DNA from 4 places in the Kitasatospora sp. NPDC093102 genome. Region 1 is predicted to be linked to each of the others. Evidence: riboswitches for the same ligand, from Rfam matches in the RefSeq annotation. Region 1 holds a riboswitch; each other region holds the start of a gene.
What was found. A riboswitch is a leader RNA that binds a small molecule or an ion and turns the genes downstream of it on or off. The one in region 1 is predicted to bind cyclic di-AMP.

Region 2: it holds a riboswitch for cyclic di-AMP, as region 1 does, so the genes downstream of both, AB0O11_RS30495 (LysM peptidoglycan-binding domain-containing M23 family metallopeptidase) here and AB0O11_RS16285 (M23 family metallopeptidase) in region 1, are expected to answer to the same signal.
Region 3: it holds a riboswitch for cyclic di-AMP, as region 1 does, so the genes downstream of both, AB0O11_RS25340 (transglycosylase family protein) here and AB0O11_RS16285 (M23 family metallopeptidase) in region 1, are expected to answer to the same signal.
Region 4: it holds a riboswitch for cyclic di-AMP, as region 1 does, so the genes downstream of both, AB0O11_RS24145 (transglycosylase family protein) here and AB0O11_RS16285 (M23 family metallopeptidase) in region 1, are expected to answer to the same signal.

Annotation. Positions count from the first base shown of each region.
Region 1 covers NZ_JBFBFA010000010.1:25,235-28,420, forward strand. Annotated here, with positions in the region: gene AB0O11_RS16280 (hypothetical protein) at 1-804, shown strand, start outside; gene AB0O11_RS16285 (M23 family metallopeptidase) at 868-1,716, opposite strand; cyclic di-AMP (ydaO/yuaA leader) riboswitch at 1,730-1,888, opposite strand; gene AB0O11_RS16290 (YiaA/YiaB family inner membrane protein) at 2,084-2,374, shown strand; gene AB0O11_RS16295 (alpha/beta hydrolase) at 2,516-3,186, shown strand, end outside.
Region 2 covers NZ_JBFBFA010000036.1:40,727-43,912, reverse strand. Annotated here, with positions in the region: gene purB (adenylosuccinate lyase) at 1-54, shown strand, start outside; gene AB0O11_RS30500 (MFS transporter) at 79-1,620, opposite strand; cyclic di-AMP (ydaO/yuaA leader) riboswitch at 1,975-2,112, shown strand; gene AB0O11_RS30495 (LysM peptidoglycan-binding domain-containing M23 family metallopeptidase) at 2,115-3,116, shown strand.
Region 3 covers NZ_JBFBFA010000023.1:14,278-17,463, reverse strand. Annotated here, with positions in the region: gene AB0O11_RS25340 (transglycosylase family protein) at 1-1,265, opposite strand, end outside; cyclic di-AMP (ydaO/yuaA leader) riboswitch at 1,252-1,416, opposite strand; gene AB0O11_RS25335 (hypothetical protein) at 1,879-2,838, opposite strand.
Region 4 covers NZ_JBFBFA010000020.1:115,474-118,659, reverse strand. Annotated here, with positions in the region: gene eno (phosphopyruvate hydratase) at 1-489, opposite strand, end outside; gene AB0O11_RS24145 (transglycosylase family protein) at 824-1,744, opposite strand; cyclic di-AMP (ydaO/yuaA leader) riboswitch at 1,750-1,918, opposite strand; gene AB0O11_RS24140 (cytochrome P450) at 2,138-3,186, opposite strand, start outside.

The DNA.
Region 1 (3,186 bases):
GGCCGCGCGCCGGTGGCCGAGGGGCCGCTGCGCGCGGTGCTGGCGCTGCTGGAGCTGGGCGAGGGCAGGATGCACGACGGCTGGCCCGAACTGACCTCCGACGCGGTGGAGCACCTGCTCTATGAGCGGCTCCACCTGTACGTCCAACCGGCGCCCGAGGAGGACCCGCTCGCCTACGGCGACGCCGTCCGGCTGCTGATCGACCACCAGCGGGCGGCCCGGCGGCTCAACGCCAAGCGCCAGGAGCGGCTGCACGCGGAGGCCGAGTGGCAGGGCGAGGTCGCGGCCGGGCTGCTGCGCCGCGCCGACCTGGTGACCTGGCCCCGGCTGTACGCGCTGCTGCTGCACGCGCACGGGGTGGACGTCACGGACGGGGCGGCGGTGCGGGACTGGCTGGCCGGCTTCGGGGAGCTGGCGCAGGAGGAGCGGCTGGCCGCGTACGAGGCGCTGGTGCCGGCCGGCTGGCTGGACGAGCCGGACGAGCAGGGCTGGGGCCCGGGCCGGGTGCTGTCGGTCGGCATGGCCACGGACGGCGCGCGGCGGCTGCTGGAGCAGGGCCTGATGCGGCGCAGCTACCGCAACCTGGCCGAGCTGACCGCGCAGGGCCGGCCGATGCCGGACGAACTGGCGGGGGACTTCGGGCAGTTCGAGGAGGCGGCGGTCGACGCGGCGCTCGACCTGTTCGGCGGGTGGACGGTGCCGGGGCTGCCGCGGCTGCTGGTGACGGAGTTCCCGGAGCTGGCGCCGGAGCCGGGCCAGGAGGAGATCGAGGCGTACCTGGCGCAGCTGCCCGTCGAGGAGTGAGACGTCGCGCGAAGCCCCCGGCCCGGTGCCGGTGCTCCGGGCCGGGGGCTTCGCGCGGGTGCGTCAGGGGTTGAGGCCGCGCTGCTGGAGCCAGGGCTCCGGGTCGACCGGGGCGCCGCCGCCGGGACGGACCTCCATGTGCAGGTGCGGGCCGGTGACGTTGCCGGTCGCGCCGACCTTGCCGATCTGCTGGCCGGAGGCGACCTTGCCGGAGCCCTTGGTGATCGAGGAGAGGTGGCAGTACCAGATCTCGGTGCCGTCGGGCAGGGTCTCGACGATCCGGTAGCCGTACGAGCCGGCCCAGCCGGCCGAGGTGATGGTGCCCTGGCCGAGCGCGTAGACCGGGGTGCCGGTGTCGGCGGCGAAGTCCAGGCCGGTGTGCAGGTTGGCCCAGTAGCGGGCGCTCTGGCCGTAGTGGGCGGAGAGCCGGTAGTCGTTCACCGGGAGGGTGAGGGCGGCGGCCTTGACCCGCTCGGCCTCCTCGGCGGCGCGCTTGGCCTCGGCCTCCTTGGCGGCGGCCTTGGCCTCCGCCTCCTGCGCGGCCTGGAGCCGGGCGGTCTCCTCGGCGGCGGTGCGCTGGCTGTCGGCCTGGTGCTGGATGCGGGCGGCGAGCGCGAGGCCGGGGTCGGCGGAGAGGGCGACCGGGGTCTCGTCCGGGGCCTCGACGGCGGGGGCGGCGGCCGGGGTCGCCGAGGCGAACCCGGTGGCGCCCAGGGTGGCGGCGACGGCGGTGACGCCGAGCAGCGGGGAGGCTCCGCGGGTCTGACGCGGCATCCGGTGGCGGTTGGTCTCGGCCTCCGGGCCGAAGACCTCCGGGCCGAAGGCCTCGGGGCCGTCCGTGCCGGGGTGGTCGAGGAGCTGGGTACCGGCTGCGAAGCCGGCCGGGTGTGCCGGGGTGTGCGTCGACGCCACGGGAGGCGCGCTCCTTTCCTTCCTTCGCGCCTACCGGGTTAGCTGACGGGTTCGGAGCAGGAAGGTCTCCTACGGCCGGGCCGGAGCCCCGCCGATTCACCCCAAGGAACGTGGTTCCCCGGCTCCCTGACCTGCCCGGAGGCCGGCCGGCGGGATTAGGCGACGGCGCACGGTGCCGTCTGGGTACGGCGTTGACAACCGCGCTGCGTTATCAAACGTTAATCCTAGGACGCTCTGATTCCAAGCCATCCGTTTGGAGCAGCTCGGGGGAAGGTGATCGGACGTCAACGAACGGCCCCTCGTACACGGCCCCATCTGAGTATTCCTACTCATGTGCGGCCCGGCGCGGCCGCCGCATCCTGACGCCATGAGCGCACCGATGCAGGCCCGCACCACGGCCGCGTACTTCGTCCAAGCCGTCCTCTCCTTCTCCCTGTCGGGCATCGCCCTCGCCGCCGGAATCGCCTACCTGCCGGTCGGCGGGTGGACCCGGGCCTTCCTCGGGATCGGCCTCCTCTACACCGTCACCTCCGCGTTCACGCTGGCGAAGGTGATCCGGGACCGGCAGGAGTCCAGCGAGATGATCACCCGGGTCGACCAGGCCCGACTGGAGAAGCTGCTCAGCGAGCACGACCCGTTCAAGGTCGAGGGGGTCTGACCGACCCCTCCCCCTCCTCCCGGCCCGCCGCCCCACCCCGCCGCCCGTCGGTCGCTTGACGGCTAAGGCTATTAGCCTTAGCTTTATGGCTATCGGCAGCACAGCCGACGCCCCGCACCGACGGCCCGAAGGGGACCACCCATGAACGGCACCATCACCCCGAGCACCCAGTACCTGACCGTTCCCGGCGGCCGGATCGCCTTCGACGACACCCGGCAGGGCAACGGCACCCCCGTCGTCCTGCTCCCGGGCATGCTCGACAGCCGGGCCGCGTACCGGCACCTGCGCCCGCTGCTCGTCGCCGCCGGCCACCGGGTCGTCACCATGGACCTGCGGGGCTTCGGCGAGTCCTCCATCACCTGGGACGACTACAGCCCGGCCGCCATCGCCGGCGACGTGCTCGCCCTGCTCGACCACCTCGGCATCGAGCGCGCCGTCCTCGCCGGGAACTCGTACACCGGCGCGACCGTCGTCAAGGCCGCCGGGGACGCGCCCGAGCGGGTCGCCGGGATCGTCCTCCTCGACGCCTTCGTCGAGAACCCGCCGCAGGGCGCCCTGATGCGCGGCGTCATGGGCCTGATGGGCGCCGCCCTCGTCCACTGGCCGGCCTCCTGGGGCTTCTACCTGCGCCGGATGGCCTTCCCGGGCGCCAAGCCCGCCGACTTCGACGCGTACGTGGACGGACTGGTCGCCGCGCTGCGCACCCGGGGACGGAAGACCGCCACCCGCGGGTACGTCCACGGCGACTCGGCACCGGTCGGCTGGACGGCCGCGGTGCGGTGCCCGGCGCTGGTGGTCATGGGCAGCAAGGA
Region 2 (3,186 bases), on a different contig from region 1:
GTCGCGGCCGCCTACCCGGAGGCCGCCAAGTACGCGCCGGGCGACATCCTCTGACGGGCACTACCCTCTGAGGCCGGGTCAGTTCTGAGCCGAGGGCCCCGCCGCCGGACCGGTGGCGGGGCCCTCGCGCGTCGTGGGGACGTGGCCCGGGTCGAACGGCGGGGTGGTGGTGCCGCACGGCCAGTCGCAGTTCGGCTCGGCCACCGCCTGCTCCTCGGGGGCGAGCACGTTGCCCCGTACGGTCGCGAAGGCGATCAGCCCGCCGGCGACCAGCAGGCCCGCGCAGATCAGCATCGCGGTGTGAAAGGCGGAGTCGACCGAGGCGGGCACCCGGTAGGCGTCACCGCTCAGCCCGGCCAGCGCCGGCAGGGCGGCCACCGCGAGCAGGCCGGCCGCGCGGGCGGCGGCGTTGTTGACCCCGCTGGCGATGCCCGCGTGCCGGACCTCGACGGCGGCCAGCACGGTCGCCGTCAGCGGCGCGACCAGCAGGGTCATTCCGCAGCCCATCATCGTGACGGCGGGCAGCACGTCCGCCCAGTACGAGGAGTCCGGGCCGATGCGCAGCATCAGCAGCACCCCGGCGGCGCACAGCACGGGACCGACGGTGAGCGGGATGCGCGGGCCGATCCGCTTGCCGAGGCGCCCGGCGCGCGCGGACAGCGCCAGCATCAGCACGGTGATCGGCACCAGCGCGAAGCCCGAGACCAGCGGTGAGAACCCGGACACGATCTGGAGCTGCACCACCAGCAGGAAGAAGACGCCGCTGAACGCCGCGTACACGCACAGGGTGACCAGGTTCACCGCGGTGAACAGCCGGGAGGAGAACAGGCCGAGCGGCAGCATCGGCTCGGGGGCGCGGCGCTCGACGGCCACGAAGGCGACGCCGGCCACCAGTCCGATCGCCCCGCTGACCCAGACGGTGGGGGACAGGCCCTCGCCGGCCGCGGTCAGCGCGTAGGTGACCGCGCCGAGGGCGAAGGCGGCGAGCACGGCACCGAGCACGTCGAAGCGGCCGGAGGCGTCCTTGTCCCGGCTCTCCGGTACCGAGCGGGTGGTGACCGCGATCACGGCGACGGCGAGCGGCAGGTTCAGCAGGAAGATCCAGCGCCAGCCGGGACCGTCCACCAGCCAGCCGCCGAGGAAGGGGCCGACCGCGGCCGACACCCCGCCGAAGCCGGACCAGAGGCCGACCGCCGTCGAGCGGTCGTCAGGATGGAAGACGGCCTGGAGCATGGCGAGTGAGCCGGGGGTGAGCAGGGCCCCGCCGATGCCCTGGACGGCGCGGGCGGCGATCAGCACCCGGATGTCCGGTGCGAGGGCGCAGGCCGCGGAGGCGGCGGCGAACCAGACCACGCCCACCAGGAAGACCTTGCGCCGCCCGTACCGGTCGCCGAGCGCGCCGCCGAGCAGGATCAGGCCCGCCAGGGTGAGCAGATAGGCGTTCAGCGTCCATTGCAGGGACGCCAGGGAGGCGCCGAGGTCGGCGCCGATCCGGGGCAGGGCGACGTTCACCACGGTGCCGTCGAGCATCGCCATGCTGGAGCCGAGCACCGTCGCCAGTAGTACCCAGCGCCCCTGCGCGGTGCCCAGGCGCAGGGTGCCGGCCTCGGAGGTGGCCACGGGCGAATCCTGCGCTGCCGGGGCGCACGTGACAAGGGTCACCGCTGGGTGTGTTGACCGAGGGCGGTGGGTGAACGGGCGGGCGCGCTGCGTCGCGGATCTCGGCGCAGGGTCGTGGATCAGTGGCGGGGGGTGAATGGGTTGTGTACGTACCGTGGGGTCCGGCCTGCGGAGGGTCACTGCGCCCGGGGGGATCGTTGCCGTTTCAAGAGATCGACATTGCTTCACCCGAACGGATGGGTTTTAGTTCAGCGACCGCCCGGCCAGTCCGGACGGATCCACCGGGTGGAACGCCGAGTCCTGCCGCTGCCCGGTGGTTCGAGACGAACTCTGTACGGCAGGAGTGGGGGACCCACAGGTAAGTCGCCGGACCGGAGTTCGCGCCTCAGGGCGCGGGTGTCCAGGACCGGCTCGGGGTGAAGCCGCGCATGCGGCCGGGCAACTCCAGCCCGAACCCGACAGCTCACCTCGCAGGCGTCGGAGAGGAAAATCCCATGCCTGCTCAGGCTCGTCGTATCGCCCTGCCCCGCGCTGCCCGCATCGGCATCGCCACCGCCGTCACCGGTGTCTCCTTCGCCCTCCCGCTCGTGACCGCGGTGAGCGCCCAGGCCCACATCGTTCCGGCCGCCCCGGTCGCGCAGGCCGCTGCCTCCACCGACGCCAAGCCTGCCGCGCAGGCCGCTGCTCCGGCCGCCCAGGCGGCGCAGGAGAGCTACCGCGTCGTCGGCGGCGACACCCTGTCCAAGATCGCCGACGCCAAGAACGTCGAGGGCGGCTGGCGCGCGCTGTACGAGCAGAACCGCTCGGTCGTCGGCGCCAACCCGAACCTGATCTTCCCGGGCCAGCAGCTCGCGCTGCCGGGCCACGCCGCCGCGCCGGCCGCCGACGCTGCTCCGGTGAAGCCCGCCGCCCCGGTGAAGCCCGCCGCCCCGGCCAAGCCGGCCGCTCCGGCGACCCAGGCCGCCACGCCGCAGGCCCAGGTCCAGGTGAAGACCGAGGCCGCCAAGCCGTCCGCGCAGCTCCAGACCCAGGTGCAGGTCGCCGCTCCGGCCCAGGTCGTGACCGCCACTCCGGTGGCCGCCGCCACCTCCGGCTTCGTCGCCCCGCTGGCCAACCCGAAGCTCGGCACCGCCTACGGCGTGGCCGGTTCGATGTGGGCCTCCGGCCACCACACCGGCCAGGACTTCATCGCCTCCACCGGTACCCCGCTGCGCGCCGTCGCCAACGGTGTCGTGGTCAAGGCCGGCAACGGCGGCGCCTACGGCAACCAGGTCGAGATCAAGCTCGCCGACGGCCACTACGCCGAGTACGCGCACCTCTCCTCGATCGGTGTGAAGATCGGTCAGGCCGTCACCGTCGGCCAGCAGATCGGCCTCTCCGGCGCCACGGGCAACGTGACCGGCCCGCACCTGCACTTCGAGATCCGCAACGGCTCGGAGTACGGCTCGGACATCAACCCGGTCGCCTTCCTGCGCGCGCACGGCGTCGCGCTCTGAGCCCGAGGCACTCCGACCTCGCGGGGCCCTGAGCCCCGAAGGTTTCAGGAACCACCGCTGCTGCGGGGCG
Region 3 (3,186 bases), on a different contig from region 1:
TAGACGCCGGAGTCCTTGCCGTTGTTGGACCAGAAGAGCAGGTCGCCGGGCTGGAGGCTGTCCAGCGAGACGTGGGTGCTGGCGGCGGCCTGGTCGGCGGCGACGCGCGGGATGGAGATGCCCGCGGCGCGCAGCGCGGCCTGGGTCAGACCGGAGCAGTCCCAGCCGCCGTTGCCGGTGCCGCCGTAGACGTACGCCTGACCGACCTTCGACTCGGCGAAGGAGACCGCGGCGGCCATGCCGCCGGTGGCGGCGGGGGTCTGGGCCTGGGCCTGGGTCTGGGTCTGCGGAGCGGGCTTGGCGGCCGGAGCCGGAGCCGGGGCCTGGGTCTGCGCGGTCGGCCGGACGTTCACTGCACCGCCGTTCGCGGACTGGCCGGGCTTCTGCGAGCGGTCGAACCAGGTGAAGTCCGAGCCGGTGGTGGAGGACTGGTCGGCCCGGGCCTGGCCGTTGCCGCCGAGGGACAGGTGCTGGCCCGGGTAGATGGTGTCCGGGCCCTCGGTCAGGGTGCCGCGGTTCAGCTCGTACAGCCGCTGCCAGCCGCCCTGCACGTTGTGCTGGTCGGCGATCGAGGACAGCCAGTCGCCCTCGACCACGGTGTAGTCCCCGCCCTGGGCCTGCTGCTGGCGCTTCTGGACCCAGTCGCTCCGGCTGCCGGAGGCGGCGGAGCCGGTGGTGGCCTGCGCGTTGTCCTGGGCAGGCGCGGCAGGCGCGGCGGGCGCGGCGGGCTTGGCGGCCGGGGCCTGGGGCTGCGCGGGCTTGGCGGTGGGCTTCGCGGCCGGAGCGGCGGGCTTGACGTTCTGCTGGGCGGGCTTGGCGGCGGACGAACCGGCGGTGGAGCCCGCCGAGGTGTCGACCGACGCGGCGGCGCCGCCCTTGGTGAGGCCCGCCTGGACGGAGCAGACCGGCCAGGCGCCGGGGCCCTGCGAGGCGAGGACCTTCTCGGCGACGGCGATCTGCTGGTCCTTGGTGGCCAGGTCGGCGCGCGCCGCGTAGGTGGTGCCGCCGAAGGCGGACCAGGTGCTGGAGGTGAACTGGAGGCCGCCGTAGAAGCCGTTGCCGGTGTTGATGCTCCAGTTGCCGCCGCTCTCGCACTGGGCGACCTTGTCCCAGGTGGCGACGGAGGCGGCGGAGGCGGTGCCGGAGGTGAGGCAGGGGACGGTGAGGCCGACGCCCGCGACGCCGAGGGCGGCGATCACGCGGTGGGTGCGGCTGGACGGACGAGTGCCGTTGGTGGGCAGCATGAAGACGCGGTCCTCTCCCACGCCTGCGAGGTGAGCTGTCGGATTCGGGCTGGAGTTGCCCGGCCGCGCGGTGGGCGCGGCTTCACCCCTAGCCCTGGACCGTTCCGGAGACCGGTCCGGGGCGACTTACCTGTGGGTCCCCCGCTCCTGCCGTGGTGTGCGTTTTCGCGATGCCAGGACATCCGACGGCAGGACTCGGCGTTGCGGATGAACCGGGTTCGTGTGGTTACGAACGGGGAGCACGTTAATCAGACTTAAGTTCAAACTGCAAATGACTGTGACGTGCATCACGGTTTATTGGGAACTGCCAAAATTGCAGCTAATCATGATCGTAAATGATCGTTTTCAGGCAATGCCATTGCGGAAATCGACAACTGGCTTCGCCTCAGGAGGAGTGTGACGGCGCGTCGAATTGCGGAACGGTGCACTCGGGAGAGTGGGGGAGTGGCCGCGATTCGCGCGCGCGGACAGGCGATCCCCATTTCCTTTCAAATGGCGCCAGAACGGACATTCCATCTCATTGCCGTTCGACTCCCCCGTACGGGACGCGCGTGGCAGGAGGGGTAGAGCGAAGGGTCCGGAACGCAAGCCGTTCCGGACCCTTCGGTGCGCGCGAACCGGCGCGCGGTGTCGACTACTGCCCGGCGGTCCCCCCGGCGGCCGCGTGGGCGCCGCGAGAGCCCTCCACGGCCCCCTCGGCCTCGGCGGCGGCCGCCGCCTCCGCCTCGGCCCGCGCCAGGTCCTCCGGGGACGGCGCGGGCAGTGCGGCCAGGTAGGTGGAGGCGATCAGCTGGCCGACCGACGGGTACGCGCCCAGCGGCGCGGCCGACGGGCAGCCGGTCTCCTCGGCGGCGGTGGCGAGCAGCTCGGAGTCCGCCTCCGGACCGATCACCAGCGGGGCCAGCGCCGGGCGCTGCGAGCCGGTGTCCTTGAGGTGGTTGACGGCCGCGGCCACCGAGCCGGGCACGTCGAGCGCGGCGGCGACGACCGGCACGGCCAGCCGGGCGGCCAGCAGCACGCCGGTGATGCCGGCCGCGGCGGCCGCGTCCTCGCCGCCGACGGTGGTCAGCACCACGCCGTCCGCGGCGGTCGCGATGGCGAACAGCCGGGCGCGGTCGGCCCGGGCCAGCCCGGCCTCGGACAGCCGGACGTGCACGGCCTCGGCCAGCAGCGGGTGCGGGCCCAGCGGGTCGGTGACGGGCGCGCCGTACTCGGCGGCGATCGCGTGAAGCTCGGTCAGGAAGCTGTGCGGGCCGGGGACCAGCGGCACCAGGACGGGCATCGGCAGCCCGGCCTCGGCGGCCAGGGTCAGCAGCTCGGACACGGTGCGGTCCTCGCCGTCGGGGCCCTCGGTGCCGCCGGCGGCGAGGTAGCCGACCGCGGTCTGGACGCCGTTCTGCTCGGTGCGGACGATCGAGAGCAGCTCCTCGACGACCGAACGGGACTCGGGCCCGGCGGTCGCGGGCACGGCGAGCACCAGGGCCGGGGCGCCGGCCGGGATCTCGGGGCGCTCGGGACGACGGTGGCGCCCCCGCGCACGGGAGCCTGGAGTGCGGACGGGCAGTGGCGCGCCCGGGATGGCTGCGGTGCTCATGCCGGAGATCGTAGGACATCGGCCCGTCCGGCTTGCAGTCGGCTGCCGTTCGGGTTTCGCGTGGCCGCCGCGCGGACTCGGTGCGTCTCCGGCGCCGGTCCGGGCGTATTGCCTACAATCCGGACATTCCTCACCCAACCCCCTGGCGGTCGCCGGTGGTTGCCTCGACGTGATCCGAGGGGTCGGGCGTTGCATCTGCGGTGCGTGAGATGTCTCACAGCATGGGGGCGGCTTGACGGAGGGTCACGGGGGTGCGACTCCCGGCATTCGAAGATCAACATTTAGCGGGGAGGCGCTCACGGCCGGTTATCGCGAGCCCGGTGATTCCATCGGCTATGTCCGTTTACG
Region 4 (3,186 bases), on a different contig from region 1:
CTGGATGTCGACGTTGGAGTCCGCGTGCGAACCGCCGTTGAGGATGTTCATCATCGGGACCGGCAGGACGTGCGCGTTCGGGCCGCCCAGGTAGCGGAACAGCGGCAGGTCGCTGGCCTCGGAGGCGGCGTGCGCGACGGCCAGCGAGACGCCCAGGATGGCGTTGGCGCCGAGCGAGGACTTGTCCGGGGTGGCGTCCAGGTCCAGCATGGCCTGGTCGATCAGGCGCTGCTCGGTGGCGTCGTAGCCGACCAGCTCCGGGCCGATCTGCTCGATGACGGCCAGGACGGCCTTCTCGACACCCTTGCCGAAGTAGCGGTTCTTGTCGCCGTCACGCAGCTCCAGCGCCTCGAAGGCACCGGTGGAGGCACCCGACGGGACGGCGGCACGGCCCGTGCTGCCGTCGTCGAGGCCGACCTCGACCTCGACCGTGGGGTTGCCGCGCGAGTCGAGGATCTCACGGGCTACGACGACATCGATGGACGGCACGAGGCATCTCCTTGCGGAAGCAGGGTCCGGTCTGACGGTGGTGCTGTCAGCAGGACGATTGCGGAGTCGTTACGACCAGAGCCTAACCGCCCGGGCTCCCGGGGCCACGCCGACCTCGGTCCCGTCTCAGCGTGTGGCCCCACTACCCACCGGTAGTTCACCTGCTTGCCCCAGCTTGTCCCACCGGAGCGGGCGAATGCGGACGAAGGGGACCGGCAGGACCGGCCCCCTTCGGACGTCGGGACGGAACGGCGTCGGCGCCGGGTGCGACGGCTCCGCGCCGGACGTGACGGACCGGCGTCGGGCACGACGGCCCGGCGCCGGCCGCGACGGCTCAGCCGAGGTGCAGCACCTGGCCGGGCAGGATCAGGTTCGGGTCGCCGCCGACGGTGGCGTGGTTCTGCTCGTACAGCGCGTTCCAGCCGCCGGACACGCCCTGGGCGGCGGCGATGGTCGACAGGGTGTCACCCGCGCGGACCGTGTAGTCGTGGCCGGCGGCCTGCGGGGCCGACTGCGCGGCGTGCGGGGCGTACTGCGGCTGGGCGGCGGCCTGGCCGGCGTACTGCTGGTAGACGCCCTGGTGGCTGGTCCAGTACCAGGCGCCGTTGTTCTGGTACCAGTACACCTTGGCGTCGGCGTCCCAGCCGGCCTTGCCGGAGAAGCCCGGGGTCTGCGGCTGCGCCTGCTGCTGCGGGACGGCCTGCTGGACCGGCTGCGCGGCGGGCTTCTGCGCCGGCTTCTGGACGGCCGGCTTCTGCGCGACCGGCTTCTGCGCGACCGGCTTCTCGGCCGGCTTGGCGGCGGGCTTCGGGGTCTGCTGCTTGGGGGCGGACTGCGCCTTGGCGTCCGAGGAGGTGTCGACCACGGCCGGGGCGCCGCCCTTGGTCAGACCGGCCTTCTGGGAGCAGACCGGCCAGGCGCCCGGCCCCTGCGAGGCCAGCACCTTCTCGGCAACCGAGATCTGCTGGGCCTTGCTGGCCTGGTTGGCCTGCGGCGCATAGGCGGTGCCGCCGTACGCCTTCCAGGTGCTGGAGGTGAACTGGAGGCCGCCGTAGAAGCCGTTGCCGGTGTTGATGCTCCAGTTGCCGCCGCTCTCGCACTGGGCGACGGAGTCCCAGGTGGAGGCCGGGGCGGCGGAGGCGCCGGTGGCGGTGAGGAGCGGCATCGCGAGTCCGACGCCGGCCACACCGGCGACGGCGATGGCCTTCTCGGCCTGGGTGCGACGACGGTGACGGCCAGTTCCAACGAACAGCATGAAGAGGTCCCTCTCCGTACGCCTGCGAGGTGAGCTGTCGGGTTCGGACCGGGAGGTGGCCCGGCCGCCGTACGCGGAAACGATTCCGCTCGGGCGGCTTCACCCCAAGCCGTGGGGAGACGGCAACAAACCTGGTTCCCCCGCCCCTGCCCAGGGTTCTGGTCGGTTTCCCGTGGCGCGGCGGGCAGGATTCGGCGTTCCGCGCACGAGGTCCGCAGCTGCGAACTCCAGGGAGAGTAGACAGATCATCAGACCAATCACAAGCTCATATCGTCAATATCACACGAAAATTACGGCCCGTGTCCGATCGCCTACCAGCGGCGGCGTTATGTCCGGATTGATGGGTGTTCACACCCTCGGCGGCAGCCGATCGGCGACGTCCGTCGCGTGACCTCAGCGCGCCGAGGGCGCGGAAGGAGCGTGCGGAGGCGTGTGCGGGGAGCGGCTCTCCGGACTGAATTCCACCGGGAGTTCGCGCAGCCCACGCATGATCAGACCGCCGCGCCAGCGGAGATTCTCCGGGCTTTCCGCGAGCCGCAGATCGGGCAGCCGGGAAAGCAGCGTGGCCAGCGCGGCGCGCCCTTCCAGCCGGGCCAGCGGGGCACCGATGCAGTAGTGGATGCCGTGCCCGAACCCCAGGTGGGGGTTGTCGGCCCGGGCCAGGTCGAGGGTGCTCTCGTCCGCGAACCGGGCCGGGTCGCGGTCCGCCGCCGCCAGCACCACCAGCACCGGGTCGCCGACCGGGATGTCCACCCCGCCGATGGTCAGCGGCCGGGTCGCGAACCGCCAGGTCGCCAGCTCCACCGGCCCGTCGTAGCGCAGGAGTTCCTCGATCCCGCTCTCCAGCAGCGCGGTCTCCCCGCGCGCCACCGACTCCTGCAGCAACCGGCGCTGCTCCGGATTGCGCAGCAGCGCGTAGGTGCCGTTGCCGATCAGGTTGATGGTGGTTTCGAAGCCCGCGAAGATCAACACGAAGCACATGGCGGCGGCCTCGTTCTCCGTCAGGTGCTCGCCGTGGTCGCTGGCACGGATCAGGCCGGAGATCAGGTCGTCACCGAGGTCGGCCCGCTTGCGGTGGATGAGGTCCACCAGGTAGGCGCGGATGCGCTTGACCGCCCGGCCCACGCCGCCGCGTTGCCCGCCGTGGTGGCGGATCATCATGCCCGCCCAGTCACGCAGATCGTCCTGGTCCTCGGCCGGCACCCCGAGCATGTCGCAGATCGCGTAGATGGGGAGCGGGAAGGCGAACTCGTGGATCAGGTCCGCCGAACCGCGCTGCGCGAAGCCGTCGATCAGCCGGTCGGTGAGTTGCTGCACCCGCGGCTCGAACTCGGCCACCCGGCGCGGGGTGAACGCCTTCGACACCAGCCGGCGCAGCCGGGTGTGGTCCGGCGGGTCGATGTTCAGCAGGTGGGTCATCAGGTCCGCCTGCCGCTCCCCCG